One region of the Pseudoxanthomonas putridarboris genome, then DNA from elsewhere that is predicted to be linked to it. Evidence: predicted binding sites of a transcription regulator. Region 1 holds the regulator's gene; each other region holds the start of a gene.
The links. The regulator FliA, encoded in region 1, starts transcription of late flagellar genes. The targets are predictions, from matches to a motif close to TAAAGTTTNNCNNNCNNNGGCCGATAA.

Region 1 (10,084 bases):
GAGTTCGTGGTGGGCGGCAACTACGCCGTCGGCATCGTGGTGTTCGCCATCCTGACCATCATCAACTTCGTGGTGATCACCAAGGGCGCCGGGCGCATCTCGGAAGTGTCGGCGCGCTTCATCCTGGACGCGATGCCCGGCAAGCAGATGGCCATCGACGCCGACCTCAACGCCGGCATCCTGTCCCGCGAGGAAGCCAAGGCCCGCCGCGAGGAAGTGCGCGAGGAAGCCGACTTCTACGGCGCGATGGACGGCGCCAACAAGTTCATCCGCGGCGACGCCATCGCCGGCATCCTGATCCTGTTCATCAACCTGGTCGGCGGCTTCGCCGTGGGCATGTTCCAGCACGGCATGCCGGCCGCCGATGCCGCCGCCACGTACACCCTGCTGTCGATCGGCGACGGCCTGGTCGCCCAGCTGCCGGCGCTGCTGGTCTCCTCGTCCGTGGCCATGCTGGTCACCCGCGCCTCGCGTTCGCAGGACATGGGCCAGGCGGTGATGGGCCAGGCCTTCGGCCAGCACCGCGCGCTGGCGGTGGCCGCCGGCGTGCTGGGCCTGGTCGGGCTGGTGCCCGGCATGCCCAACGTCGCCTTTTTGACGCTGGCCGCGGCGCTGGGCTACCTCGCCTGGAAAATGTGGAAGAAGACCCAGGCCGGGCCGGAAGCCACGAGCGACACGGCCGCCCTGCCCGCCCCCGGCACGCCCGACCGCAATGCCGAACTGACCTGGGACGAACTGCGCCCGGTGGACCCGCTGGGCCTGGAAGTGGGCTACCGGCTGATCCCGCTGGTGGACAAGAACCAGGGCGGCGAACTGATGTCGCGGATCAAGGCCGTGCGCCGCAAGCTGACCCAGGACCTGGGCTTCCTGATCCCGCCGGTGCACATCCGCGACAACCTGGAGCTGCCGTCCAACGGCTACCGCCTGCTGGTGCACGGCGTGCCGGTGGCCTCGGCCGAGATCCATCCCGACCGCGAACTGGCGCTGGACCCGGGCGGCGCGTTCGGCCCCATCGACGGCATCCCCGGCAAGGACCCGGCCTTCGGGCTGGACGCCGTGTGGATCCAGCCCCACCAGAAGGCCACCGCCGAATCGCTGGGCTACACCGTGGTCGATCCGGCCACCGTGGTCGCCACGCACCTGTCGCACCTGGTCCGCGAGCACGCGCCGGAACTGCTGGGCCACGAGGAGGTGCAGCAGCTGCTGGCCACGCTGGGACGCAGCGCGCCCAAGCTGGTCGAGGACCTGACGCCCAAGGCGCTGCCGCTGGCCACCGTGGTGCGCGTGCTGCAGAACCTGCTGATCGAGCGCGTGCCGATCCGCCAGTTGCGCCGCATCGTCGAGGCGCTGGTCGAATTCGCCCCGCAGAACACCGACCCGGCCGCGCTGACGGCGGCGGTGCGCACCTCGCTGGGCCGCTTCATCGTGCAGGAGATCTCCGGCATGGCGCCGGAGCTGCCCGTCTACACCTTGGCGCCGAATCTGGAACGCGTCTTGCAGGACAGCACGCAGGGAACCGGCGCGGCACTGGAACCGGGGCTGGCGGAACGCCTGCACCAGAGCCTGTCCGACGTGGTGACCAAGCAGGAAGCCCGCAGCGAGCCCGCGGTGGTGCTGGTACCGGGATCGGTCCGCGCCGCCCTCGCCCGCCTGGTCCGCCACAGCGTCCCCGCACTGTCGGTGCTGGCCTACAGCGAGGTGCCGGAGGACAAGCGGCTCAAGCTGGTGGGGACGATCAGTTGAGAGCCGGGATTCGGGATTCGAGATTGGGGATTCGCAAGAGCGGTTCCCTTCAAGCGGAGAGAGCAGGAATGAAATTGGCGACGACATCGAAAAGGCCTCGACGAATAGGACGTACCGCTTGCGCTGTTACCAATCCCCAATCCCGAATCACGAATCCCGGCCCTTCAAAATGAAAATCAAACGCTTCGTCGCCGCCGACATGCGCACCGCCTTCGCGATGGTCCGGCAGGAACACGGGCCGGATGCGGTCATCCTGTCCAACCGGGTGACCGAGGACGGCGTGGAAATCGTCGCCGCCAGCAACTACGACGAGGCGCTGGTGCAGCGCACGCTGGACGCCATGCGCCCCGCCGCGCCGGCGCCCGCGCTGCATCCGCTGCTGGACCCGTCGCCCGCCCAAGCGTCCCACAGGACGGCGGTGGATGGCACGCGCAGCACCGCCAGGAACGCCGCCGCGCCGTCGCCGGCCGAAGAGGCCGCCAGCTATTTCCTTTCGCGTCGCCAGGGCAATCCGCCGCAGGCCACGCAGGGCACGGACATCGCCCCGCCGGCGCAGGAACCGCCGCGCGCGCAGGAATCCGCGCCCACCGCGCGAATCCCCGCAAACCGCCCGGCCGCGCCGATGATCGAACCCCCGTCGTTCGCCGCCAAGCTGGCCGCATGCCTGCCGCCGCTGCCCGCCAACGAACCGGCCAACGAACCGGTCATCCAGGCGCCGGCCGCCATCAAGCGGGAAACGGTCGTCGAAGCCGCGCCGCGCGCGGACGCCGCGACCAGGCGCGACGCCAGCGACGCCCTCGATTTCGACGCCCTGCTGCCCGCCATCGCACCCCCGGTCGCGATCCCGGAGCCGGTCGACAACGTCGCCGCGCTGCATGCCCACCCGCCGGCGGCGCCGGTCGCCGGCCAGGTGCCCACGCCTTCCGCCGTCATCGTGCCGACCCTGACCGTGGTCGCCGACAACGCCAGCCAGGCGCGCGAGAGCGACGAGCAACTGGTGCAGATGCGCAGCGAGCTGGCCTCGATGCGCGAGATGATCGAACGCGAGATGCACCGCCTCACCGACGAACGCCTGCGCGGTTCGCCGGTGCGCATGCAGGCGATGGAACTGATGGAGGACTACGGCTTCGACGCCGGCATCACCCGCGACATCGCGTTGCAGATTCCCGCCGACACCGAAGCCCACCGCGGCCGCGGCCTGATGCTGGGCCTGCTGTCGAAGAAGCTGCCGGTCACCGACACCGATCCGCTGGAAACCGGCGGCGTGATCGCCCTGGTCGGCCCGACCGGCGCCGGCAAGACCACCACCATCGCCAAGCTGGCCGCCTGCTTCGCCGAGCGCCACAACGCCCGCGACGTGGCGCTGGTCACCACCGACACCGTGCGCGTCGGCGGCCGCGAACAACTCCATGGCTACGGCCGCCGGCTGGGCATCGCCGTGCACGAGGCCGACAGCGCCGAAAGCCTGGCGCAGGTGCTGCACCGCCTGCGCGACTACAAGCTGGTGCTGATCGACACCGCCGGCCTGGGCCAGCGCGACCGCAACCTGGTCGGCCAGCTCAACTGGCTGCGCGCGTCCGGACAGGTCAAGACCCTGCTGGTGCTGCCGGCCAACTCGCATTTCGGCGACCTGGACGAAGTGGTCCGCCGCTTCAGCAGCGTGCAACCGCAGGGCGTGGTGCTGACCAAGCTTGACGAGACCGGTCGCCTCGGCAGCGCGCTGTCGGTGGTCGTGGACCACCAGTTGCCGATGGCCTGGGTGACCGACGGCCAGCGCGTGCCGGACGACCTGCATCGCGCCAACAGCGCGCACCTCGTGCTGCGCCTGGACCAGTTGCGCCGCGAAGCCGATGAACCCTGCTCTCCCGAGGCCAGCCATGTCGCCTGATCACCTGCTGCAGACCAATCCGCGCAACACGCCACCGCTGCCGGGGGCCTTCCACCCGGTGCGCGTCATCGCCATCACCGGCGGCAAGGGCGGCGTGGGCAAGACCAACGTGTCGGTGAACCTCGCCGTCTCGCTGGCCGAACAGGGCAAGCGCACGCTGCTGATGGACGCCGACCTGGGCCTGGCCAACGTGGACGTGCTGCTGGGCCTGTCGCCCAAGTTCACCCTGGCCGACCTGGTGGCCGGCCGCTGCCAGCTGGATGACGTGCTGGTCGAAGGCCCCGAGGGCGTGCTGATCGTGCCGGCCTCGTCGGGTTTCCGGCACATGGCCGAACTCTCGCCGGCCGAGCACGTCGGCCTGGTCAACGTGTTCTCCGAACTGCAGCGCGCCCTGGACGTGATGGTGGTGGACACCGCCGCCGGCATCACCGACAGCGTGCTGACCTTCTGCCAGGCCGCGCAGGACACCGTGGTGGTGGTCTGCGACGAACCCGCCTCGATCACCGACGCCTACGCGCTGATCAAGGTGCTGGCGCGCGAACGCGGCCTGGACCGCGTGCACGTCATCGCCAACATGGTCCGCGACCCCAACGAGGGCCGCAAGCTGTACGAGAAGCTGGCGCGCGTGTGCGAGCGCTTCCTCGGCGACGTCGCCCTGCACTACCTGGGCGCGGTGCCGCAGGACGACTGGCTGCGCCGCGCCGTGCAGCGCCAGCAGGCCGTCGTGAAGGCCTACCCGGGCAGCCCGTCGGCGCGCGCCATCGCCGAGATCGCCCGCACGGCCGCCCGCTGGCAGCCGCCGGCCGGCGCGCGCGGCAACGTCGAGTTCTTCGTCGAACGCCTGATCTCGCCGCGCGGGGTGGCCGCATGAACACCGCCGCCGCCCAATACCGCGCCGTGCAACGCAGCACCGCCACCGACTTCGTCGCCCAGCATTCGGACCTGGTGCGCCGCATCGCCCACCACCTGGCGGCGCGCCTGCCGGCCAGCGTGGAGATCGACGACCTGATCCAGGCCGGCATGATCGGCCTGATCGAAGCCTCGCGCAGCTACGACGCCGAACAGGGCGCCTCGTTCGAGACTTACGCCTCCATCCGCATCCGCGGCTCGATGATCGACGAGATCCGCCGCGGCGACTGGGTGCCGCGCTCGGTCCACCGCCGCGCGCGCCAGGCCGCCGCCACCGTGCGCGAGATCGAACAGCGCACCGGCCGCGCCGCCATCGCCACCGAAGTGGCCGCCGCCATGGAGATGCCGCTGCCGGAATACCTGCGGCTGATGGAGGACGCCGCGCGCGGCCAGGTGCTGAGCCTGGAATCGCACATCGACGACCACGGCGAACCCAACACCTCGCGCACCGGCGGCCCATCGCCGCAGCAGAACCTGGAGCGCGGCGAGTTCCGCCAGCAACTGGTCAAGGCCATCGGTCAGTTGCCCGAGCGCGAGCAACTGGTGCTGTCCATGTACTACGAACAGGAACTGAACCTGAAGGAGATCGGCGCCGTGCTGGGCGTCAGCGAATCGCGCGTGTGCCAGATCCACGGCCAGGCCATGGTCCGCCTGCGCGGCCGCCTGCAGGTGTTCGAGAAAGCGGATGCGGGGCTGGAAGACGAGTGAGGGTGCCGGTCCCGTAGGAGCGCCCCATGGGCGCGATGCTCTTCGACCCGATCACGCAAGAGCATCGCGGGCATGGCCCGCTCCTACAGCCCAATCCGGCTCCGGCCCCTCCTGCCCCTAAACATTTCCTCCCGCCGGCCGATACCGCCACAAGACCCACCGTCCACGCCGCACCGGAGCACCCGTGACCGCCAACAAGAACATGCGCATCCTGATCGTGGACGACTTCTCCACCATGCGTCGCATCATCAAGAACCTGCTCAACGACCTGGGCTACACCAACACCGCCGAGGCCGAGGACGGCAACAGCGCGCTGACCGCGCTGGGCCAGGGCAGTTTCGACTTCGTGGTCACCGACTGGAACATGCCCGGCATGACCGGCATCGAACTGCTCAGGGCCATCCGCGCCGACGATCGCTACAAGACCCTGCCGGTGCTGATGGTGACCGCCGAGGCCAAGCGCGAGCAGATCATCGAAGCCGCGCAGGCCGGCGTGAACGGCTACATCATCAAGCCGTTCACCGCGCAGACGCTGGAAGAGAAGCTGGGCAAGATCTTCGAACGCCTGGGAGCGGCTGCCTGATGAACGCCGTCGCCGATGCCACCGGCGCGCGAGCCGCGCTGGTGGAAAGACTGCAGCACGCGCTCGACGCGCTGGAACAGGGCGACGAAGCCGGCTGGCGCCGCGAACTGGACGCCATCGCCGCCTGGCGCACTCAGCCGATGATGCAGGGCCTGGGCCGGCTGGCCCGCGAACTGGCGCAGACGCTGGGCGAACTGCCGCCCACCGACGCCGGCGAGCTGGACGACGCCTGCGCGCGCCTGGACCACGTCGTCGCGATGACCGAACAGGCCAGCCACACCACGCTGGACCTGGCCGAGCAGTGCCGCGGCTACGCCAACGAACTCAAGCACACCGCCCTGTTGCCCGAACAGGCCGTGCTGGTCGACCGGATCGGCAAGGGCCTGTCGGACATGGCGCTGGCGCAGAGCTACCAGGACCTCACCGGCCAGATCATCCGCCGCGTCGCCGGCATCGTGCGCCGCGTGCACGAAGGCTTCGGCGCGCTGGGACTGCCGCCGGAACAGAAAAAGACTTCAGAACTCGCCGGCCCGGCCGTTGCCGGTCTTGACCGCAATGCGTTCTCGCAGGACGACGCCGACGACCTGCTCTCCGGGCTGGGCCTGTAAAGGCCGGGATTCGGGATTGGGGAGTCGGGATTCGCAACACGCCCGTTGCTCCCGCTTCATCGAGTCGCCGGCTCACGCACCTTGCTTCCAACGAATCCCCAATCACGAATCCCGAATCCCCGCGCCCATCCATGTCCGCCGTCACCCCCGAAATCGCAGCCGACTTCCTGATCGAAGCCCAGGAAATCCTCGATCGCCTGGGCGAGCAGTTGGTCGCGCTGGAACAGGACCCGGCCGACGGCGCGCAGTTGAACGCGGTGTTCCGCGGCTTCCACACGCTCAAGGGCGGCGCCGGCTTCCTCGGCATCCAGGCCATGGTCAACCTGTGCCATGCCGCCGAGGAGGCCCTGGGCATGGTGCGCGCCGGCCAGGCCACGCTGGAACCGCACCACTTCGACGCCGCGCAGCAGTCGCTGGACTACCTGCAGCAGCAACTCGACGCCGTGGGCGCGGGCGAGGAACCGCCGCACGCGCCGGCCACGCTGATCGAACAGTTCGACATGCACGTCGTCGCCGCGCCCGCGAAAGCCTCCGCGCCCGCCGCCGCATCGTCCGCCGGCGGCGACCTGATCAGCGACGACGAATTCGAGGCCTTGCTGGACCAGTTGCACGGCGGCGCCCCGCCGACGGCGAAAGCGCCATCATCCGGCAACGACCTGATCAGCGAGGACGAATTCGAATCCCTGCTGGACCAGTTGCATGGTGGCGCGCCTCCAGGCGCCAAACCGGCGAGCCCGGCGCCCGCCGTCGCGGCACCGCCCGTGCCCGCGCCGCCGAAGCCCGCGCCCGCGGCCAAGCCCGCCGCCAAGCCAGCCAGCGAAGCCGAGCAGACCATCCGCGTGGACACCAAGCGGCTGGACGCCATCGTCAACCTGGTCGGCGAACTGGTGCTGTCGCGCAATCGCCTGAAGACGCTGCGCGCGCGCATCCGCGACGAGGAACTGGATCGCGCCGTCAGCAGCCTGGACATCGCCACCGCCCGCCTCCAGAGCGCGGTGATGCGCACGCGCATGCAGCCGGTGGGCAAGGTGTTCTCGCGCTTTCCCAAGGTCGCCCGCGACGTGGCGCGCACGCTGCAGAAGGAAGTCGACCTGGAACTGGTCGGCGCCGACACCGAGCTGGACCGCAACCTGGTGGAAGCGCTGGCCGACCCGCTGGTGCACCTGGTGCGCAACGCCATCGACCACGGCGTCGAACTGCCCGACCTGCGCGAAGCCTGCGGCAAGCCGCGCCAGGGGCGCGTGCGCCTGTCAGCGCAGCAGGAAGGCGATTTCGTCACCATCGAGATCCGCGACGACGGCGCCGGCATCGACCCCGAACGCCTGCGCGCGAAGGCGCTGGAAAAGGGCCTGATCGATCCCGAGGCCGCCGCGCGCCTGTCGCACGACGAATGCCTGCAGCTGATCTTCCTGCCCGGCTTCTCCACCAAGGCCGAGGTCACCGACATTTCCGGCCGCGGCGTCGGCATGGACGTGGTGCAGTCGCGCATCCGCGAGCTGAGCGGGCAGATCACCATCCATTCCGACGTCGGCCGCGGCAGTCGCTTCATCATCCGCGTGCCGTTGACGCTGGCCATCCTGCCGACCCTGCTGGTGCAGGCCGGCGAGCCGGTCTACGCGCTGCCGCTGGCGCGCGTGCTGGAAGTGCTGCACGCGCCGGCCACCAGCCTGCGCTGGTTCGACGGCCAGGCCGTGCTGGACCGGCAGTCGCACACCCTGCCGCTGGTGGACCTGCGCCAGTGGCTGGACGTGGAACCGATGGTCGCGCCGCTGCTCACCGTCGTGGTGCTGCAGATGGGCGAACAGCGCTTCGGCCTGGTCGTGGACCAGGTGCGCGGCCGCGAGGAAGTCGTCATCAAGCCGCTGCCGCGCGCCGTGCGCGGCCTGCGCGGCTATGCCGGCGCCACCCTGATCGGCGACGGCCGCATGGCCCTGATCCTGGACGTGGACGGCCTGCGCGCGACGGCGTGACTGCTTCCTTGTAGGAGCGCCCTCGGGCGTGATGCTCTTGTCTTCGATGATGGAAAGGCATCGCGCCCATGGGGCGCTCCTACGGGCACGTCATGTGGTTACGGTGCGATGACGCCGTGACCCACGTCGCGACTCACGTCGCTCCTACAGTGCATCCACCTCAAGTCCCACCCCTTCGGGCCGATAGATCAGCACATGGACATCTTCAGCCTCATCGGACTCATCCTGGCGCTGGTCGCCCTGGTGGGCGGCAGCATCCTCAAGGGCGCGGGCCTGTCGTCGCTGTGGTCGTCGGCCGCGTTCGTGATCGTCATCCTGGGCACCATCGCGGCGATCCTGGTGCATACCCCGCCGTCGGTGTTCAAGCGCGCGCTGTCGATCTCGCGCTGGGTGATCCGTCCGCCCGGCAAGAACGGCGACGAGCTGGTCGGCCAGATCGTCGAGTGGAGCAACATCGCGCGCAAGCAGGGCCTGCTGGGGCTGGAACCGCTGGTCAACGAACAGGACGACCCGTTCCTCAGGAAGGGCCTGCAGATGCTGGTGGACGGCGTGGAGCCGGAATCCATCCGCCACATGATGGAAATCGACCTCAACGGCCAGGAACACCAGGACATGGCCGCCGCCAGGGTATTCGAGGCGATGGGCGTGTACGCGCCCACGCTGGGCATCATCGGCGCCGTGTTCGGCCTGATCGCGGTGATGAAGAACCTGGCCGACCCCAGCAAGCTGGGCCACGGCATCGCCGCCGCGTTCACCGCCACCATCTACGGCATCGCCTCGGCCAACCTGTTCTTCCTGCCCATCGCCGCCAAGCTCAAGAGCGTGATCGGCGGCCGCAGCCGCGAGCAGGAAATGATCATCGAGGGCCTGATCGCGATCGCGCAGGGCGAGAATCCGCGCAACATCGAGGCCAAGCTGGCCGGCTTCCTGCACTGACCCGGCGGAGCGACGGCGATGGCGCGCAGGCGAAACGACGAGCACATCAATCACGAGGCCTGGGCGATCCCCTACGCCGACCTGATGACGCTGCTGCTGGCCTTCTTCGTGGTGATGTACGCCATCTCCACCATCAACGAGGGCAAGTACCGGGTGATGGCCGATGCGCTCACGGCCGCCTTCGGCGGCGCGCCGCGCACGATCAACCCGGTGCAGGTGGGCAACCACCAGTTGCAGGGCGCCGATTTCGACCGCCCCTCGCCGATCAAGTCCGGCGCCAAGCGGGGCCCGTCCGCGCCCTCGCCGGCTCCCAACGTCACCCTGCTGGCCGCGATGGCCTCGCAGATGAACGTGCCGGTCACCGCCAAGGGCCTGCAGAACGCGCAGGCCGAGCTGCAGCGCATCGCCCAGGACCTGGAGAAAGCGCTGGCGCCGCTGATCGACGAGAAACTGGTCGTGATCAAGCGCGCCGAGCTGTGGATCGAGGTGCAGATCAACAGCGACATCCTGTTCCCGACCGGTTCGGCCGCGCTGGACCCGAAGGCGCAGGACACCGTGTCCCGGCTGGCCGGCGTGCTCGCCGACGTGCCCAACTCGGTGCGCGTGGAGGGCTATACCGACGATCGTCCCATCAATACCTGGCAGTTCCCGTCCAACTGGGAACTGTCCTCGGCCCGCGCCGCCAGCGTGGTGCACCTGTTCGTGCGCGACGGGATCCCGCCGGAGCGGCTGGCGATGA
Region 2 (10,084 bases), on a different contig from region 1:
GCCGGTCGGCTTAATTCAGGCTTTGGGCGGCAGGAGAACCCATAGTGGCTTTAGATCTCGCTGACTTCTTAGAGCTGTTTTTTGTTCGTAGGATCGTGATTCCTCTGGGAGTTGCTGCAGCTATCGGCATTGGCATCTACTACCTCAGCGGAAAGACACCCACCTCCGCTGCGGTCGCATTCGGCATAGGTATCATTGGTTTGGTTATAGGAGTCATCTGGCACATTGCGGGTGGTAGCAAGTCAGGTGCCGCCTGACAGTTCATTCAAGCTGACGTCGCTTCGCGGCGCGGTTCGATTCAGGCGTTAGACATCATATGGAGAGTGAGGGATGCCCATGAGAAAAATAGCCGTACTGGCACTTCTTGCCACTGCACTCCTTGCTCCTGTTCTGGCAATCGCTAGTTCAGGCTCCTATGAGGCCGGCTATAGCTTGGGCCACAGGCTTGGTTCTTCCGTTGGCCTGCTCATAAGCCGGTTTGGGCCATACGTTGGATTGCTCTCGCTTGCAATAGTCATTTGGATAGTGCGTCGCCGCAGGCTCAAAGCCATAAAGTCTCGTGACAATGACACCTGACAATTCATTCAAGCCGACGTCGCTTTGAGGCGCGACTTAGTTCAGGCGTAAGATTAGCTTGGTAGGGAATTGCGCTCGCGAATATCGGAGTCAGTTATGTCGCACGACGTATCGATGCGACGCCGCTTCGCGGCGCGGCCTGATTCAGGCGTTAGGCCCCTGAGGTGGACATCATGGATACGAGAAGGCTGGAAACTGCTCTCGCGTGGTTCTCGCTTGTCGGGGCAGGCGTGCACTTCTTGCTGGAAACGCTCTATCACATCCAGTTTGGTCAGTTTCTTCCGTTGCTCCTTGTCGATTACGTGACCGTGGGGCTCTTGGTCTACTCGGGAACGGTCTCACTCCGAGTCCGGCCATCGTCGGCTTCTGGCCTGCTCTGCGGCGCCTGGGGGTTTGCCGCATGCCTCGCATACGTTGCATTCTTCGCCCACCTTCAAGTGTATCTTCAGGGCGAAGCTCCACTGTTTGTGATTGTCATTATTGGCGTGGCACTCGCTGCTGCTTCGATGGCGTTCTTGCTCAGCCTTCGTCTTGTGGCGGCAGCAATGCGGAAGGCTGAGAAAGACTAGTGGCCACGGGGCCCAACAATTCATTCAAGCCGAAGCCGCTTCGCCGGTCAGCTTGATAAAGGTGTTTGCCCCATGAGCGAAACCTTGAAACCCGTAAAGGCATTCCCCGCTTGGGCACGCCTTGCATTCCTCGCCTGCGCCGCCATCTGCGCGATCGTCGGCCAGGCTTGGGTGCCATGGCACCCGTTGGAACTGGCCATGGACCTGCTTGCACCTTTGATGTTCGTATTCTTGTCCTTCGCAAGGACACCGGACGACCAGTGGGCCAGGTTTGCTCTCGCCAGCCGCATTGCGCTGATAGCCGTCATGCTGGCTGCGGCCAAGTGGATGAAATTTCCGGCCTGATCCGGGCGTAGGCCACTGCGGTGCCGGCTGTGCGCTGGACCAGCCTTATATCGCCCGATGATCACCGCGCATGCTCTCGCTCCCGCGACATCGCGCTGATGCGCGACATGCTGACGATGTTCGCGCCGCCTTCGACCAGGTGGATGCCTACATCCGCGCGCAGCCGGACGAGGTGTATTCCAGCGTCTGCTGGACAGCGACACCTTCATCGCGCTGGTGGCGCTGGACGGCGGCGACGTGGTCGGGGGCATCGTCGCCTACGTGCTGCCCAAGTTCGAGCAGGCGCGCAGCGGGATCTACATCTACGACCTGGCCGTGGCCGAAGCGCATCACCGGAAGGGAATCGCGACCGAGATGATCGAGCAACTCCGGAAGATCGGCGTCGGACGGAGCGCCTGCGTGATCTGCGTGCAGGCCGACCATGGCGACGATCCGGCCATCGCGCTGTATGCCAGGCTCGGCACGTGCGAGGACGTCATGCATTTCGACATCGACATCACGTGAATCCGCCGCATCGGCGGCTGCAGGTCGGTGGATCATTCGGGAACGGGCTGCGATGCATGTCGAATCCGGCAGTGGCCATTCGTCGCAGGGGATAGATACCCCCATCGAGGAACCGGGAAATGACACGGCCATTCGACATCCAGCGCATCGACCATCTCGTCCTGCGCGTGCGCGAGCTGGAACGCAGCATCGCATTCTATGGCGACGTGCTGGGTTGCCCCGTGGAGCGGCGCCGCGACCACCTGGGCCTGGTGCATCTGCGGGCCGGCGCGTCGATGATCGACCTGGTCGGCGTGGACGGGAGGCTGGGTGCGCGCGGCGGTGCGCCCGCGGGCAGCGAAGGGCGCAACGTCGATCATGTGTGCCTGCGCGTGGAGCCGTTCGACGAAGCGGCGCTGGTCGCGCATCTGGCGCGGTTCGGCATCGCGCCGACCGGGCCGGCGGAGGTCAACTTCGGCGCGGAAGGGGACGGCCTGTCGCTGTACTTGCATGATCCCGACGGCAACACCATCGAGCTGAAGGGGTCGAGCGCCTGACGCATCCGCGCGTCATGGATGGGGCGCGCGATGTCGATTCCGGCCGCCCCCGTTCGCCGACAGGGAAAGGCCGGGCGACATCGGTCATCGGGGAGGCGAGACGACCGGCTGGATCGACGGCGCCGCCGGTACGACCGCGGCGGTGGCCGGCGCTTCCGGCGACGGCAGCGCGGCATCCGCATCCGCCCGTGGCTTGCCCAGGGCCAGCAGGCTGCCTTCGCCCGCGGCCTCGGCCTCGGCGGCGCGGGTCATTACCACGATGCTGATGCGGCGGTTGATGGGGTTCTGCGGATTCTGCTTGTCGAACAGCACCGACGACGACAATCCCACGACGCGCGAGACCTTGTCCTCGTGCATGCCGCCGGCGACCAGGGCGCGGCGCGCGGCGTTGGCGCGTTCGGCGCTGAGTTCCCAGTTGGTGTAGCCGCGGTTGCCGGCGTAGGCGGTGATGTCGGTGTGGCCGGTGATGCTGACGCGGTTGGGAACCTGGTTGATGAAGCCCGCCAGCTCGGCCAGGATGGCCTGGGTGTAGGGCTTCAGCGTGGTGCTACCGAGATCGAACATCGGCCGGTTCTGCTGGTCGACGATCTGGATGCGCAGGCCTTCGGGCGTCAGGTCCAGCAGCAGCTGGTCCTTGAACGGTTCCAGCGCCTGGCTCTTGCCGATGGCTTCCTCCAGCGCCTGCATCAGCGTTTCCAGCCGCTGCTTCTCCTGCGCCTTCTGTTGCTGCTCCGACAATGCCTGCGCATCGGCCGGCGGCCTGGCGAACGGATCGTTGGCATCGCCGCGCGGGATGTCCATCGTGCCGCCCAGCTTGATCATCGACGTGCTGGCGCCGCCGGGCCCGGCGGGTCCGGGCGCGGGCGAGAAGCTCTTGCCGGTCAGCGGGCTGGGATTGCGGAAGTATTCCGAGATCGCCGCGCGTTCCTTGTTGGTGGTGGCGCCCATCAGCCACATCACCAGGAAGAACGCCATCATCGCGGTGACGAAGTCGGCGTAGGCCACTTTCCACGAGCCGCCATGGTGGCCGCCTCGGGCGACCTTCTTGACCCGGCGGACGATGATGGTGGGGCGCTGTTCGCTCATCGCCGTGGCTTACTTGTTGGCCTTGAGGTGCGCCTCGAACTGGGCGAACGGCGGGCGCACGTCGGAAGGCAGGGTCTTGCGCGCGAACTCCAGCGCCACCGCCGGGTTGTAGCCGCGCAGGCAGGCCAGCAGCGCGGTCTTCACCGATTCGTACATGCGGCTGTCCTGCTCCACCTGCGCCTCGATGGCGGCGGCCAGCGGCGAGACGAAACCGTACGCCAGCAGGATGCCCAGGAAGGTGCCTACCAGCGCGGCGGCCACGTGCGCGCCGACCGCGGCGATATCGCCGCCGATCGAGCCCATGGTGACGATGATGCCCAGCACCGCGGCGACGATGCCGAAGCCGGGCAGGCCGTCGGACACCTTGGCCAGCGCATGCGCCGGCGCCATCGCTTCGTGGTGGTGCTTCTCCAGCTCCAGTTCCAGCAGCGGTTCCAGCTCGTGCGGCTCGATGTTGCTGCCCACCATCAGGCGCAGGCATTCGGTCAGGAAGTCGAGCAGGTGGTGGTCGGCCAGCACCTTGGGATACTTGGCGAACAGCGCGCTGTTGGCCGGGTTCTCGATGTGTTCTTCCAGCGACATGAAGCCGTCGCGGCGCGCCTTGTTGAGCATCTCGTGGATCAGCGTCAGCACGTCCAGGTAGTCGGACGACTTGTACTTGGCGCCCTTGAAGACGGACAGCGTGGCGGAAAGCGTGCCCTTCACCACCTTCATCGGATTGCTGGTCAGGAACGCGCCCAGCGCGGCGCCGCCGATGATGACCAGCTCGAACGGCTGCCACAGCGCGCCCAGCTTGCCGTGCGAGCCCAGGTAGCCGCCCAGCACGCTGAGGATCACGACGATGAAACCAACGATGATGAGCATGGTGGCGCGGACAGGCAGTGGGGTCTCCACAGCATCGGCCCGGCGGCCGGTTACTTGAGCGGCGCGGCTGGCGCCATTCGGCCAGCCGCCCTGCGCCCTCGGCTGCGCATTGATGCGGGTGCTGCATCGCGGCCAGCCGTACCGGCCGGCCCGGCGAGGGACTGGCCGCCGACGGCATGGGGCGCCGTTCGTCGGAATGGCGCGGGGAATGACTTCCGGCAGGCTTGACTACAACTGTCGTCACGGGCATGTTGACTACATGTGTAGGCAACCCGAGATGGTCCATGGCCGAAAAACCCCGCAAGTCCATCGGTGACCAGGAACTGGCGCTGCTGCAGCACCTGTCCGAACACGGCGACGCCAGCGTGGGCGAAGTCGCCGCCGCCTTCGGCGAGCCGCGCGGGCTGGCGCGCTCCACCGTGCTGACCATGATGGAACGGTTGCGCGCCAAGGCCTACCTGCGCCGCCGGCAGGTGGGTGGCGTCTACCGCTACGCGCCGGTGGCGCAGTCCGGCGACGTGATGCGGCATGCGGTGGGCAGCTTCGTCGAGAAGACTCTGCAAGGCTCGCTGTCGCCGTTCGTGGCGTGGATGTCCGAGCGCACCGAGGTCAGCGACGACGAACTGGCCGAACTGGAAGCGCTGGTCGCCAACCTGCAGTCCAAGCGGAAGGAGAGCTGACATGGACGTGTTCGCATGGGCTGATCTGCTGTTGTCGCGACTGCTGGCCGCCAGCGCGCAGGCGCTGGTGCTGGGCGCGCTGGTGTGGGCGCTGTGCCGTTATCTGCCGCGGCTGGATGCCGGCACGCGTTGCTGGCTGTGGTGGCTGGTGGCCACGCAGATGGTGATCGGTCTGCTGTGGCCGTCGCCGGTCGGCCTGCCGCTGTTGCCGGCCGATCCCGCACCGGTCGTGCAGATGGCGCAGGTGGCCGCGGCGACACCCGAGGTCCAGTCCGCCGTCGCAGGCAACGGCGTGATCGCGTCGCCGACCGATCCTGCCGCGGTTTCGTCGTGGAGCGGCGTTTCATGGCAATTGACCCTGGCGTTGGCGTGGTGCCTGGGCGTCGGCCTGTTGCTGGCGCGCAGCGTGCGCGACTTCATGCGGCTGCGGCGCGCCATCGCGCTGTCGCGGGCCTGCCGGATCCCCGCGGTGGAAGCGGCCTACCTGGCCCTGGGCGCGGAACTCGGCATCGTGCGGCTGCCGGCGCTGCGCATCAGCGATGCGATCGACTCGCCGCAGTTGGCGGGTCCGTGGCGGCCGGTGCTGCTGCTGCCGGCGCGGCAACTGGCGCGCATGAGCGGTGGCGACCTGCGGATGGCCCTGCACCACGAACTGACCCACTTCAAGCGTCGCGATCTATGGTGGGGCTGGTTGCCGGCGCTGGCGCAGCACCTGTTCTTCTTCCATCCGCTGGCCCACCTGGCGGTGCGCGAATACGCCTTCGCCCGCGAAGCCGCCTGCGATGCCGCGGTGATGGCCGATCCGCGCCATGCGCCGCACGACTACGGACGCCTGCTGGTGAAGCTGGGCGTGGCGCCAACCCCTGCGCCGGCCCTGGCCGGCGCCTCTCCCACCTTCCGCATCCTCAAGAGGAGACTGCTGATGTTGCAGCACACCGCTTCCCCCCTGCGCGCCAGCGCACTCACCCTGACCATCGGCGTCGTGTTGCTGGGCGCGCTGCCCTACCGAGTGACGGCCAGCAGCGCGCCCGCCGCACCGGCGCCGGTCGCCCGTCCCGCCGTGGTCGCGCGCCCCGCGGTTGCGCCGCAGGCCAATCCCGTCGTCGCACCGACGCCGGTCGTGGCGCCTGGCCCCATCCGCGTGACCAGCGCCAGCGACATGCCCATCCCGCCCGTGCCGCCGGCCTCGGGCATTCCGGTCCCACCCGCCGTCGCGCCTGCTCCCCCGCCCGTGCCTCCGTCGCCGCTCGCGCTGTCGAGCGCAGGCAGCGTGGCGATGTGGAGCATGAGCAGCTCGCGCGGCGACGACTCCTACATCCTGATCAACGGAGAGCATGTCACCATGCACGGCGACAGCGACGACATCCGCACCGTCAAGCAGCTGCAGCGCGGCGGTGAGCCTTTGCTGTGGATACGCAAGGACGGCCAGCAGTACGTCGTGCGCGATGCCGCGACCCTGCAACGCCTGAAGGCCGCGCACGCGCCGATCGAAGCCCTGGGCCAGGAGCAAGGTGCGCTGGGCGAACAGCAGGGCGCATTGGGCAAGCAGCAGGGCGAACTGGGCGTGCGCCAGGGCGAACTGGGCATGAAGATCGCGGCGCTGTCCGTGCAGCGCGCCGAAGCGACCATGGGCCAGCGGCGCGATGGCCGTGCTGCGCAGGAAGAGGAATTCGCGCGCCGGACGGAAGCGCTGTCCAGGGAGCAGGAAGTCCTGGCGAAGCAACAGGAAGCCCTCGCCCGGCAGCAGGAGCCGCTGGCGCGCCAACAGGAAGCCCTGGCGCGCAAGCAGGAAGCCGCCTCCAAGGCGATGCAGCGCGAAGTGGATCGCGTCATCGACGAGGCGATCCGCACCGGTACGGCGGAGCGGCTCTGACGGACAGTCCGGGGCGGAGCAGGCTCCGCTCTACGATGGGGTGGCCGGTTCCCGGGATTCGCCGCGCCCCGCGCCGCTCCATTGCGCCCGCGCGTTGCGGATGACGGCGCGGACCTGGTCGCGGTCGCGGTGGCGGGAGATGGCGATCGCGCCCAGGCGCAACGCCTCCTCGCGCAGTTCCACCGTCAGGTCGTAGTGCGCGCCGCTGGCCTTGTCCTGGAACGCACGCCTTGGAATGCCCAGGCGCTTGGCCATCGCATGCAGTTCGCCCAGCGTGTCGGCCATCATGTGGGCCCAGCGGCGGCCACGCCACAGCGTGATCGCATCGTCCACGTAGACGCTCATGGCGCGGGCGCCGCGGGCTTCACCCGCACCATGCGGTCCATCAGGCGCTCCAGCGTGGCCGGCAGGTCGCCGCACTTGCCCATGTGCACCGGCGAGGTCTGGATGATGGAACTGCGCTTGGCGGTCAGCCAGTGGAAGCGCGCGCGCTGCGGCAGCAGGCCGATCGGCGCGGCCGCCTCGCCGCCACGGCAGATGGCGGGAATGGTGTCCAGGTGGCGGCGCAGCAATTCGATGTCCAGGGCGGGGTCGAGCGCGCGCAGGCGCGTCTCGTCCAGTTCGATGCGCGCTTCCAGGAAGGCGGTCCTTTCGCACGACAGGATGATGCCGACGTTGACGAACTCCTCGCGCTCCACGCGCGGGACCACGCGGATCACCGCGTAGTCGTAGGTATCATGCGCGCGCACGGATCGCCTCCTGCACGAAACCCTCGCGCCGTGCCAGCCGCTGCGTCAGGTAAGACACGTACGCTGCGCGCTGCGCGGCGGGATCGCCGAAACTGTCGGGTCCTTCCAGCCAGGTATCGGGCACCTGCGCCACGATCCCGCCGATCACGTCGTCGCCCAGCAGGGCCGCCATCTCCGCATCCACGTCGGCCAGCCGCGTGGCCCAGCGCAGCAGCACGTGGTCGCGGATCAGCGCGAAGGGGCGCGCGGCGTTCGTGGTGTCGCCATCCCAGCCATGGTGGAAATACAGCGCGGCGCCATGGTCGATCAGTTCCAACTGGCGGTGCCACACCAGCAGGTTGGTGTTGCGCGCGGTGCGGTCCACGTTGCTGATGAAGGCGTCGAACCAGACGATGCGCGAGGCCAGCTCGGCATCGGGCTGCTCGGCGACGGGATCGAAGTTGACCGCGCCGGGCAGGTAGTCCATCGCCAGGTTCAATCCGGCGCTGGCGCGGATCAGGTCCTGGATCTCCGGGTCGCCCTCGGTCCGCGCCAGGTCGGGGTCCAGTTCCATCAGCACGATCTCGGGCATCGGCAGTTGCAGCGCCTGCGCCAGGCCGCCTGCGATCAGTTCGGCCACCAGCGCCTTGGGCCCCTGGCCGGCGCCGCGGAACTTCAACACGTACAGGCCGTCGTCGTCGGCCTCGACCACGGCGGGCATCGAGCCGCCTTCGCGCAGCGGGGTGACGTAGCGGGTGGCGGCGCGGAGGGGAAGCGTCATCAGGCCGCTAGGATAGCGCGGGACCCATGCCCGGTCGGGCGGTTCCGGTAGTTGGGCTCTTCGGCTAGGTGGAACGCGCCACGCCCATGCGCCGCAGTACCAGGTACACCGCCAGGCTGGATGCGCCGCCGAGCATGAGCGCCAGCGCCACGCCATGCGCGCTGCGCTCGAAGGGCAGGCCCTGCAGGTTCATCCCGAACACACCGACCACCAGGCTGGGCGGCAGCAGCAATGCGGTGATCATCGACAGCACGTAGAGATGGCGGTTGGTGCGTTCGGCCAGCTTGGCGGCCACTTCGTCCTGCAACAGGCGCGCGCGCTCCTGCAGGGTGGAGACATCGCCATCCAGGTCGTCGAAGCGCTGGGTCAGCCGCGAAACCGCCGGCAGCAGTTCGTGCTCGTCGGCCGGGTGGCGTTGCTCGAACTGCTTGAGCACGCGCCGCATCGCGGTCAGCGGCCGGTGCAGGCGCACGGCCTGGTGGCGCAGCAGCGCCAGGTCGCGCCGCTCCTCGCCGATGCTGTCGGCCAGCACGCGGTCCTCGATGCGGTCCAGCCGCTCGGCCAGTCCGTCGGTGGTGCGTTCCACCACGTCGGCGAAGTGGTCGACGACGGCTTCCAGCAGGCGCACCGGCGAGGCCATGCGCGTGCCGGCGCCGACCTGGCGGCGCGTGGTTTCGACCGAACGCAGGGCCTGCCGCCGCGCGGTGACCAGCAGCCGCGGCGTCAGCGCGAAATGCACCCAGCCCAGGCCGTCATCGCCGCGCAACCCGGTTTCCATGCCCAGGTCGACGCCGCGCTGGTGCGGCCAGTCGACCAGCACGCCATGCGCCGCCTCGTCGTCCAGTTGCAGGCTCACGTGGGTATCGTGCGACAGCAGCGTGCCGCGCGCGTCCTCGTCCAGCGGAAGCCGCGCGACCAGCTGTGCACTGCGCGCATCGCTCAGGTTGAGGTGCAGCCAGAGCCAACCGGGCGAAGGGCAGGATGCCAGCAGGGGGTCGAAGGCGATGGATTCCGCGTCCACGGCCTCGGCATGGCCGGTGGCGTCGAAGCGATACGCCCAGAGTACGCCGGGCATGCCCGAAAAGGACGGCGTCTCGTGGGTATCGACCAGCAGGGGCATGTTTCGACCATGGGACAGCGGGAAGACCGTCCGATGACGGTCAGGCTACCATTCCCGCATGCCGGTCATATGACAGTCCGGCACGGGCGGTCCTCAGCCGGCCGGTTGCGCCTCCGCGCCGCCGCGTTGCAACGGGTCGGGCAATGCCTCGCCGTCCGGGGTGAAGCCCATCGACACCGAGTTGAGGCAATGGCGTTCGCCGGTCGGCGGCGGACCGTCCGGGAAGACATGGCCCAGGTGGCTGCCGCAGCGGGCGCAGACTTCCTCGACCCGGACCATGCCGTGGCTGGTGTCGCGCACGTAGCGGATGTGCGCCGCATCGTAGGGCTGGAAGAAGCTGGGCCAGCCGGTGCCGGAATCGAACTTGGCGCTGGAACGGAACAGCGGCAGCCCGCACAGCCGGCAGGTGTAGACGCCCTCCA
Region 3 (10,084 bases), on a different contig from region 1:
GACTGCTCCTGCGAGGCAGCGCTGATCTCGGCCATGATGTCGGTCACCCGCTGCACCGAGGCGACGATCTCGCCCATGGTGGTGCCGGCCTGGTTGACCAGCCTGGAGCCGTCGGCGACCTTGTCCACCGAGGTCTCGATCAGGCCCTTGATCTCCTTGGCGGCGTTGGCCGAACGCTGGGCCAGGGTGCGTACTTCCGAGGCGACCACGGCAAAGCCCCGGCCCTGTTCGCCGGCGCGGGCGGCTTCCACCGCCGCATTCAAGGCCAGGATATTGGTCTGGAAGGCGATGCCGTCGATGACGGAGATGATCTCGGCGATCTTGCGGGAGGACTGCTCGATGTCGCGCATGGTGACGACGACCTGGCCGACGACCTCGCCGCCCTGGGAGGCGACGCCGGCGGCGCCGATGGCGAGCTGGTTGGCTTGGCGGGCGGATTCGGCGTTCTGACGGACGGTGGAGGTCAGTTCCTCCATGGAGGCGGCGGTTTCCTCCAGGTTGGCGGCCTGCTGCTCGGTGCGGCGGGAGAGGTCGCTATTACCCGAGGCGATCTCGCCGGCGGCGGTGTTGATGGAGGTGGAGGCGTCCTGGATACGGCCGACGATGTCGGTGAGCTGGGCGACGGTGGCGTTGGCGTCGTCGCGCATGCGGGCGAACACGCCGTGGAAGTCGCCTTCCATCCGCGCGGTCAGGTCGCCCTGCGACAGCGACGCCAGCACGACCTGCAGGCTGGCCAGATTGCCCTGGAAGGTGTCCAGCAGGCGGTTGATGCTGGCCGCCAGCGTCCTGAGGAATCCTTCCTTGCCGGACGCATCGATGCGCACGCCCAGGTTGCCCAGCGCAGCGGCGTCGACCAGCGCGGCTATCTCGTGTTCCACGATGGTCTCCAACGCCCGGCTTCGCCATTCGACCGCCGCGCCCAAGCGCTGGCCGTCGACCACGATCGGATTCACCGCCAACTGGTAGCGCGTGTCGTGGTAAGCGATGTCCCGCTCGAATGCCGCCGCCTCCGCGGCCAGCACAGACGATACCTCCGCGAAAGCAGGGTGAAACTGTTCGGCGGGCAAGCCGACCAGTGTGGCGTCGCCCAAGACCAGATCCTTGCGCAGCGATGCGTTGGCATAGGCGACCCGCCCTTCCATGTCCAGCATCATCAACCCCGTCTGCGCACTTTCGAGCGCCTGGCGCACCTGCTGGTTCTCGCGCGCAACAGCGCGCTCGGCCTGCGTGCGATCGCGCAGGCGGCCCTGCATGTGCATCAACCGTTCGGCCAGGTGGCCGATCTCGTCATGCGGGTTGTGCACCTCGATCACCGCATCCAGCCGGTCGTCGGCGACTTCCTGCGCGAAACGCAGCGTGGCTTCGATCGGCTTCCTGACGGCCTTCGACACCATCAGCAGGGCGGTGATCAGCACCCCCGAGACCAGCACCAGCGTCAGAGCGAAAATGACGTCCATCCATCGCGCCTCGTCCCGCTGGCGCGCGCGAGCAGCCGCCAGCGCCTGGGCCTGGGTCCGGTCCAGTTCTTCCAGCGCCGGCGTGATGGCCTGCGCGGTCTGCTCCAGCGCCCCGGCCTCGAGGTCGAGCCCGACCCGCGCGGCGGTGTAGGCCAACAAGGCGCCCTGGTAGGCATCCATCTTCTGCCGCAATTCTTCCTGCATGGAGACCGGCAGGCCGCGGCTGCCCAACGAAAGATCGAACGGCAGCTTCGCTTCGCTGACCTGGTCGGCATGGCTGGAATCGCCCGTCAGCAGGAACTGGCTTTCGCTGCGGCGCATCTTCTGCAGCAGGCCCGCCAGCACGGCGTCCTCCTGCGCATCGACCGTCTCCTCGAGCGCGCGCCCGGCACTTTCCAGCTGGCTCAGCAGGCCGGCATCGTCGCTGCCCATCTCGTCCACCCGTTGGTTCAGGGAAGCGATGCCGTCGGCGAATTCGTCGACACGCACCATCACGCCGGCCAGCGACTCCGTGCTTTCCTGCGCGTTGGCGCGATCGCGCAGGTCCGCGACGGTGGCTTGCAACCGGGTCTGCGCGCTACCCAGCGCCGCCCTGTCTTCCGAGCGAAGCGTGGCCGCATAGATCGTCTGCAGGCGACGCGCCTCGGCAATCTGTTGGGCCAGTGTCCCGGTCAGTGCTGCATATTCGCGATGCACGGCGAAGGCCTCGGCCGCCCGTTCCGTACCCACGCTCGCGCGCCAGTACGCAAGCGCGATGAACGACAGGCCCACCGCCGACACGAGCAGGCTGGCATGGATCTTCTGGCGGATGGTCATGCGCGCCAGGCGGCCGGAGCCGAACAGGTGCCCCATGCGTCCGCCCAGTTGGCGGAACACGGAACGGGAGCCGGCGGTGAGATGCTTCAGATCGTGGGGGATGGCCGGCATGGCATGCGTCCAGACAAAAAACGACGCAGCTATATCGGCACGGTTTCAGGGAACTTTAGGGTGTGTCCGCCTGATCTCCCGCGAGCCGCCGGGCGGCCTCCGCAGGGTTCGCCATTTCTAATGGCTGTTTGCTACACCGTCGTGACACGCGTCGATCCACTGTCGTGCGACGGAGGCAGCTCTGTCATGAGGGGCGAGTGCCCTCGCCTCTTCTTGCGACGTCCACGTCTGGCGGAAAACGAACATCATGCCCGGCTTCTGAAGCGCCACATCGCCAGTCCAGCATAGATGACGACAAGCGCCAGCAGGTTGACCGCCTGCGGTGCGGTCTCGGACACGGACGCCCCCATCTGGTTGAGCTGCACCATGGCGGTGATGCCTGGCGTGGTCGGCAGCAGCTTGGCGGCCCACGCCAGGACCGGCGGCGTCGAGGTGATGGGCCATGACAGGTTGGCCAGGAAGAACAGGACCAGCGAAGAGGCGGTGATGTACTGGAATGCCCTCTCGCGGCTGACGAAGAAGCTGCCCAGGAACATCGCGAACAGGACGGTGGCGGCAAGGAACAGGCTGCCGACCAGCAGCAGGCCGGGCAGGTTGCCGCCACGGGGATAGTCCTGCACCCAGGAGGTGATGCCGCTGTACAGGAAAAGACCGAACAATCCCACGCAGAAGAACGCCGTACCCATTCCCGCCAACTGCGCAGCGCCCATCCGGACCCGCGAGCCGGTGTCACGGCGACGGCCGCCCAGAATGACGGCGATGCCTATCAGCAGCGTCTGGTGCACGATCAGTTCGGCCACCCCCGGCACTATCGCGCTGCCGTATCCCTCGCGCGTATTGAACAAGGGCCTGGCCACCAGCCGATAGGGCGCGTGCGCAGGCGCCCCGGCGAACATGGCCTGCTTGCGCGCGGCCTCGGGGGCGAACCCGGCGACGGCATCCCCCAGGCCGGCCAGGACCGTGCTGGCGCGGCTGAGATAGGCGCCATTGCCCTGGATGGCGACATGCCCGGTGCCGCCGCGCAGGATATCGCGCTGCAGGCCCGCCGGGATCCACAGGACTCCCTCCACCTGCCCGGCTGCGATCATCCGATGGGCCTCGTCCATCGTCGGAACCTGCGCGCGCAGATGGACCGCGCGTACGCCCTGGACGCGTCGGACGAGGTCCCGGCTCAGCGGACTGTGGTCGTCGTCGACCACCACGACCGGCAGATTGCTGGCGACCTGATGCCGATACGCGCTGGGATAGAACACCGAGTACAGAATGACCGCACCGATCATCGTGACCACCGCGTAGCGCTCGGCGAACAACGTGCGCAACGTATCGCGGACGGCGGCGAGGAACACGCTCATGGCCCTGGCACCGGCTCTTCGATTGTCCGGTGTGCGAGCAACCAGGCCCCGATGCCGCCCGGGACCAGGCAGAACAGCAGCAGGCGCACCATCGGCCACAGCGATTCCGCAGGCGGGACTCCGGCATACGCTTGCTCGGCCTGCAGCTGTATGTAGGCGGTCAACGGCAGCAATGCGCTCCATGCCCGCGTGAAGACGGGCGCATCGACCACGGGAAACGTCGCGGCGGAGAACGCCATCGCGGTACCCACGTACAGCCCCACCAGGGACAGCGACGTGCCCATGTCGCGCGTCGCACCGACGAACAGCAGTGCGATGCCCGCGCAGGCGGCGTACAGCAGGCACTGCCCGGCCACCAGCATCCACGCGCTGCCGTCGATGCCGCCCGCGCCCGCCTGCGCCAGGTATGCCAGCCCCATCACGCCATGGAAGGCGAAAATCGCGATGTACGGCACCAGCTTGCCCACCAGTGCGGCCGCCGGATGCCCGCTATCCGACAACCATGCAACGAGGCTGCCGTCGCGTACTTCCCGCCCCAGCGCGCCGGTCATGGCCAGGCACGCCACCAGCGACAGGATCGCCGGAAACAGGATGCCGAGCAGGAAGCGTTCGAAACTGCGCGGAGCATTGAAAAGGATGCTGGCGTGCACCGCCACCGGCGGAGCGCGCACGATGGCGGGGCCGGATCGCAGGGCGACCTGTTCCTGTGTCGCGCGCCGGTTGAAGGCCGCCACGGCCTCGGCGATGTCGCGGGCACTGCCTTGGCCGGCGGTCAGGTAGCTGGCGTTGTAATAACCGAACACCGTGCCCGTGCCCAGCTTTTCCTGGTCGCGGGCCATGCCGTCCGGCACCAGCACCACGGCGTATACGTGCAGGCTGCGTACCGCCGACCACGCGTCCTCCAGCGTGTCGGGTTGCAGGGCGACGCTCAGGTTGGGGCTGGCATCCAGGTGCCGCAACAGCGAACGGCTGGCCGCGCTGCGGTCCAGGTCCACCACGGCGATCGGCAGTTCGCGGATGACGGCGCTGGCGAGCAGCCACGCCAGTATCGCCAGCAGCAGCAACGGGAACACCGTGATCAATGCCAGGTCCGCGGGACTGCCGCGCAGGAATCGCAGCTCGCGCCGCAAGGCATTTCCCATCGCCCTGCGCGCGTCCGCGGCGTTCACGACTGCGGCCACGGGAACAACACGCTCATGCCGGGACGGAAATCCGCCACGCGCTGGACCGGTCGCACCCGCACTTCGAAGCTCTTGACGTCGTAACCGCTGGACTGGCGCGTGGCTCGCCAGGTGGCGTAGTCGCCGGCGGGACTGATGAAGTAGACCTCGAACTCCACCGCCTCAAGGCCCAGGGCAGGAATGTCGCCGTGCAGCCGTTTGCCCATGCTCATGCCCTTGAACTGATCCTCGCGCAGGTTCAGCGACACCCACATCCGCTCCAGGTCCACCAGGGTGAAGACGGGGAAGCCCGCCGGCACCAGTTCGCCGACGTCCGCCATGCGCTTGCCGACTTCGCCCGGCGATGGCGCCCTGCCCAGCGTTTCGTCCTCGGCGGCCTTCACCTCGGCCACGGCCCCCTGGGCTTGCCGCACCTGCGCTTGCGCCGCCTCCCTGTCCTGCCGCCGCGCGCCGGACAGCGCTTCGTCGTACTGCGCGCGCGCGGCCGCCTCCATGCTGGCGGAACTGCGTGCCTGCGCCAAGGCTTCGTCGCGGCGCTGCCGGGTGACCACGCCCTCCCGATGCAGGGCGTCCATCCGCTTCCACGTGGACTGCGCCAGCACGTTGCCCGCCACCGCTCGTTCCCAGTTCGCCCGCGCCGCGCGGATATCCTCCGTGCGCGCGCCTTCCTCGGCCTTGTCCGCCTGCGCCTGCGCCGCCTCCAGCACGGCCTCGACCTGCTGCTGTTTCGCTTTCACCTCGGGACTGTCCAGTTCGAACAGCACCTGCCCGGCCTTCACCCGGTCGCCTTCGTGGACATGCAGCGCGCGCACGCGCGCCGTGATCTTCGCCGACACATTGATGTTGTCGGCATCGGCCATGCCCTGCACCAGGTCCTGTCCTCCGCGGAAAGCCAGCCAGACACCCAATGCCACGATCCCGCCCAAGGCCAGCAACACGAGCGGTCGCAGGCGCCGCGCGCGCGCGTCGGGTCGTACCGGTGCATCGTCGTCGCGGGGCTTCGGCGGGCTGTTCGCATCATCACTCATGGCAGGTGCACCTCGTCGGCTTTGTGCAGGTAATCAAGATAGCGGGACGCCTGGCCACTGCGCTCCAGCAGCAGCGCGAGCGCCAGATCGTACTGGTAGGCGGCCTGGAGACGCTCCACCCGCGCGCCGGCCAGAGCCAGTCGCGCGTCGATCACGTCCAGCGACGTCGCCTGCCCTTCGCGGAAGGAAAGCTCCTGCAGGCGCAGGTTCTCTTGCGCCTGTTCGATCGCGCTGTCCAGCAGCCGGAACTGGTGGCGCGTGGTCTCCACCTCGTGCCACGACTGGGTTACCGCGATCGTCAGCTGGTTTTCCGCCTCGCGCAGAGCCGATTCGGCCTGCTCGTGCTGCTCGCGCGCCGCCGCCACCTGGTGCAGGCGGCCGTTGCCGGAAAGGAACGTGTACTTGAGGCCGATGCCGAACACCCAGTCCGGTTCGGTCAGCAGGGCATCGCCGCGCTTGAAGTCGTACTGCCCGAACGCGTAGATCTGCGGCTTGAGCTTGGCCTGCTGCACGCGTATGCCCTGCCGCGCCTGTTCGACCATGGCGCGCAGGCGGGCGATCTGCGGATGCCCGTGCAGTGCGGCCTGGACGAATTCATCTAGGCTCCCCGCGGGCGCGCGGCTGACGAAGAGTCCGGTGGTGGAGCGGACATCGGCGCCCGCGCGGAGCAGCGTGGCCAGCCCGGCCTGGATCGACGCCAGGTCGTTGCGTGCGCGCTCCAGTTCGCGTTCGCCGCGATCGCGCGCGACACCCGCTTGCAGCCGCTGCGCCCGGCTGATGAAGCCGGCGTCCTCCAGCCGCGTCGCATCCCGCAGATGGCGATCCAATCCCTCGCGGGTGTCCTGGCGCACCTCCAGCACTTCCTGCGCGAGCTGCTGGCCGAAATACATCCGCACCAGCGGCACGAGCAGCGATTGCGATTGCAGATCGCGCTCGGCGTCGGCTTGGCGCCGCGCCGCATCGGCGGCCTGCTGGGCGGCGGGAATCATGCCGCCCGTGTAGATCGGCAGGGTCGCGGTGACGATGGGGCGCGTATGCCAGGCCCGCTCGGAGAACACGAGCGGCGAACCGATGCCGTACTCCTCCGCCACCGGCGCCAGCGAACCCAACGGAAGCTCCAGGGTCTTCTGCAGTTCCAGCCGGCGCAACTCGCCCGTCACCTCGGGAAGCCGGAGATGGCGCGTCGCCTCCGCCAGTTCGTGCTTGCCGGCGAGATTGGCCTCGGCGGCGCGCAGGGCGTCGGATACCTGCTGGAGCCGCTCGCTGGCCTGGTCGAAACTCAGCTCGATGGCCGCAGGCGCCTGCGCACCGGCATGGGCGGCGCAGGCGGCGCCGGCCAAGGCGAGGCACCCGCGCAGCACCGCGTTGCGATGGATGTGGACAGGTTTGCTCGCGACCATCGCCGTCATCCCCGCGCATGTGGATCGTGCCGGGCCGCCATGGCCCGGCCGGCGCGGAGGGGGACATCGCCGTACGACTGCAAACGGCAGGACCCGCCGAAGCGGGCCAGGCCGGGCGATCCAGTTACCGGCGGAGCAGGCAAGACCACCGATCGCCGCACCCAGCGATCCGGCGAGTGCAGATGGAAAGGAAGAGTCCATGGAACCGTGCTCCATTTCGTGGCAATGGGTGGGCATGCGATCCGGATGCGCATCAGGCATTTGCGCCGGGAACCGAGGCGGCCGCCGATACCAGCCACTGCAACGCTTCGTCGTCGTCGCTGCGCTGGTGCCAGATCGCATCCAGGTGGCCCGTCACCGGCTCGAACGGGAGTTCCAGCGCGACGATGTCGCCGGCGCGTATGTGCGGCGCCGCGTAGCTGGCCGGCAGCGTCGCCACCAGGTCGCTGCCCGCCAGTATCGGCACGACGACCGCATAGTGGGGGATCGACACCGCGACGCGCCCTTGTGCCGCACCGCCGTCCTCGCACCCACCCAGCAGCACGCGCTCAATCCATACCCGCCGGGACGCACCGCGCTCGACCAGGAAGCCGCTGTCGTGGTGCTCGCCCGAGCCGGTCAGTTCGATGACGACGTGCGGAAAACGCAGCAGGTCTTCCTGGGTGACCCGGCATCCCGCAAGGGGGTGTCCGTTGCGGACGACGATGGTTTCGCGGTCTTCCCAAAGGCGGCGGCGGCGCAGCCGCTCGGGCAGGTCGGTGAACCAACCCACCACCAGATCGATGCGGGCGTCGTCCAGGTGCCGCATCGTATCCGTGCGGCTGAACGGGAATATCCGGATGTCGATGCCCGGCGCCTGCTCGCGTACCGTCTTGACCAGGCCCGGCAACAGGGTGGACGCCGAATACTCGGACATGGCGATGCGGAATGTTCGCCTGGCCAGTGCCGGCACGAATCTGGCGGGAAAGATGGCCTGGTCTATGTGGGCCAGGCCTTCGCGGATGCGCGGCGCCAGTTCCAGTGCGCGCGCCGTCGGCTCCATCCCGCCTTCGCTGGCGACGAAAAGCGGATCCTCCAGCGTGGCGCGCAGGCGCGTGAGCGCATGGCTCACGGCCGATGGCGTGATGCGCAGATCGCGGCTGGCGCCCACGATGCTGCGATGCCTCATGACCGACTCGAACACGCGGAACAGGTTGAGGTCGATGCGTCGCATGCTCATTCGTGATGCCCGATACGGAAGCCCGCCCTCGCCGGGAGCCAGCCGCGATAGTCGCGCAGCGACTCCATGCACGTCCACCAGGACGCAGCGTGAACGCTCTTCATCTTCGGAATGAACGGGATTCACGCACGCGCGCCACGCTTGTGCATGGTCGACGGCCGTCCAGGCGAACAGCATCGCCCATTTGGGGAATACCATTGCTTCCGCGAGGCGCAAGAATTCCCGTGGGTCTGTCGAACGTGGCTGCATCCCGAAGATGCGCGGCTCCATGTCCGGCGGCACCTTGGAACCGCACTCCTCCCGGCACGTCCCGCCACCCCGCTGCGCGGCACTGCCCGGCCAGCACACGTCGAATCCCTGCCGCCCGCTGTCTGGAAATCGATGTTCCGACCCGCAGAAACCTGCAAGTACCGGAGTAGAAACCATGGACAGCCACAAGGGACGCATTCTGTATCAGGCATGCAAATGGGGTTTCATCGCCCTCACGTTGTGCGCCTCGTTCGCGCTGCTGGCGGGAGGCGCCCGGTTGCTGTACCTGGGAGGGTCGAGCTACTACCTGATCGCCGGGTTGGCGTATCTGGCCTTGTCGGTAATGCTGTCCATCCGGAACCGTTTCGCGCTTCACCTGTCCGCGGCCATCTTCCTTGCGACATGCGTCTGGGCGCTGTATGAAGTCCAAGGCCTGAAGTATTGGGAATTGCTTCCCCGCCTCGTCGTCCCCGCCCTGATCTTCATGCTCGGCCTGTGGCTGATCGCAACGTTTCCCTCCACCCGGCCCCGCACGCGGCAATGGGCCAACCGGTCCGCACTCGTCGTCTTCTTCGCCTTGCTCGCCACGCTGGTGGCCGCCTTCTTCCCGCACGGGAAAATATCGAACCCAGTGGAAATCGCTCGCTCCCCGGAACGCTCCCGGGCCGACACCCCGCATCCCGAAAACTGGGAATTCTTCGGCCGCAATGCGCATGGAACGCGCTTCGCGCCGCATGCGCAGATCACGCCGGACAACGTGAAGGACCTGCAGGTCGCCTGGACCTACCGGACCGGCAGGGAGACGACCGGGCCTGCCGCCGGCGTCGACCAGAACACGCCGCTGCAGATCGGCAACGTGCTGTATTCCTGCACGCCGCAAAACATCGTGACCGCCCTCGACGCGGATACCGGGCGCCCGCTGTGGAAATTCGACCCGCAAGCGAGGACCGCGGAGCACGTGACCTGCCGCGGCGTCGGCTACCACGACATCGAGCACGACGAAAACCCGGGCGCGGCGGAGAACGCCATCGGTATCGACACGCAATGCCGCCAGCGCATTCTCGTCTCGACCGTGGACGCCCGGCTGTTCGCGCTCGATGCGCGGACGGGCGGCGCCTGTCCCGGTTTCGGCGAGAACGGGTTCGTGGATCTCAAGAAGAACATGGGCCCGACCCAGGACAGCAAGCGATACCACCCGACCTCCATCCCGGTCGTCATGGGCCATCTAGCCGTGATCGGCGGCTGGGTCCGCGATATCGAGGACGGCGAGC

Region 2: motA (flagellar motor stator protein MotA) is a predicted target of FliA. The motif match lies at 4,512-4,538, and genes of this name have one in related genera.
Region 3: AAD027_RS10745 (methyl-accepting chemotaxis protein) is a predicted target of FliA. The motif match lies at 2,416-2,442, and genes of this name have one in related genera.

Annotation. Positions count from the first base shown of each region.
Region 1 covers NZ_JBBWWT010000003.1:33,145-43,228, reverse strand. Annotated here, with positions in the region: gene flhA (flagellar biosynthesis protein FlhA) at 1-1,743, shown strand, start outside; gene flhF (flagellar biosynthesis GTPase FlhF) at 1,913-3,631, shown strand; gene AAD027_RS07660 (MinD/ParA family protein) at 3,621-4,502, shown strand; gene AAD027_RS07655 (RNA polymerase sigma factor FliA) at 4,499-5,248, shown strand; gene cheY (chemotaxis response regulator CheY) at 5,451-5,831, shown strand; gene AAD027_RS07645 (protein phosphatase CheZ) at 5,831-6,439, shown strand; gene AAD027_RS07640 (chemotaxis protein CheA) at 6,571-8,409, shown strand; gene AAD027_RS07635 (flagellar motor protein) at 8,605-9,345, shown strand; gene motD (flagellar motor protein MotD) at 9,364-10,084, shown strand, end outside.
Region 2 covers NZ_JBBWWT010000006.1:9,735-19,818, forward strand. Annotated here, with positions in the region: gene AAD027_RS13245 (hypothetical protein) at 45-257, shown strand; gene AAD027_RS13250 (hypothetical protein) at 750-1,145, shown strand; gene AAD027_RS13255 (hypothetical protein) at 1,218-1,490, shown strand; partial or broken gene AAD027_RS13260 (GNAT family N-acetyltransferase) at 1,621-1,994, shown strand; gene AAD027_RS13265 (VOC family protein) at 2,114-2,530, shown strand; gene motB (flagellar motor protein MotB) at 2,615-3,616, opposite strand; gene motA (flagellar motor stator protein MotA) at 3,626-4,480, opposite strand; gene AAD027_RS13280 (BlaI/MecI/CopY family transcriptional regulator) at 4,765-5,160, shown strand; gene AAD027_RS13285 (M56 family metallopeptidase) at 5,162-7,033, shown strand; gene AAD027_RS13290 (DUF4031 domain-containing protein) at 7,064-7,378, opposite strand; gene AAD027_RS13295 (DUF3037 domain-containing protein) at 7,375-7,782, opposite strand; gene AAD027_RS13300 (HipA family kinase) at 7,769-8,542, opposite strand; gene AAD027_RS13305 (CorA family divalent cation transporter) at 8,607-9,662, opposite strand; gene msrB (peptide-methionine (R)-S-oxide reductase MsrB) at 9,756-10,084, opposite strand, start outside.
Region 3 covers NZ_JBBWWT010000004.1:179,951-190,034, forward strand. Annotated here, with positions in the region: gene AAD027_RS10745 (methyl-accepting chemotaxis protein) at 1-2,384, opposite strand, end outside; gene AAD027_RS10750 (ABC transporter permease) at 2,630-3,736, opposite strand; gene AAD027_RS10755 (ABC transporter permease) at 3,733-4,917, opposite strand; gene AAD027_RS10760 (HlyD family secretion protein) at 4,902-5,945, opposite strand; gene AAD027_RS10765 (TolC family protein) at 5,942-7,345, opposite strand; gene AAD027_RS10770 (LysR family transcriptional regulator) at 7,599-8,834, opposite strand; gene AAD027_RS10775 (membrane-bound PQQ-dependent dehydrogenase, glucose/quinate/shikimate family) at 8,989-10,084, shown strand, end outside.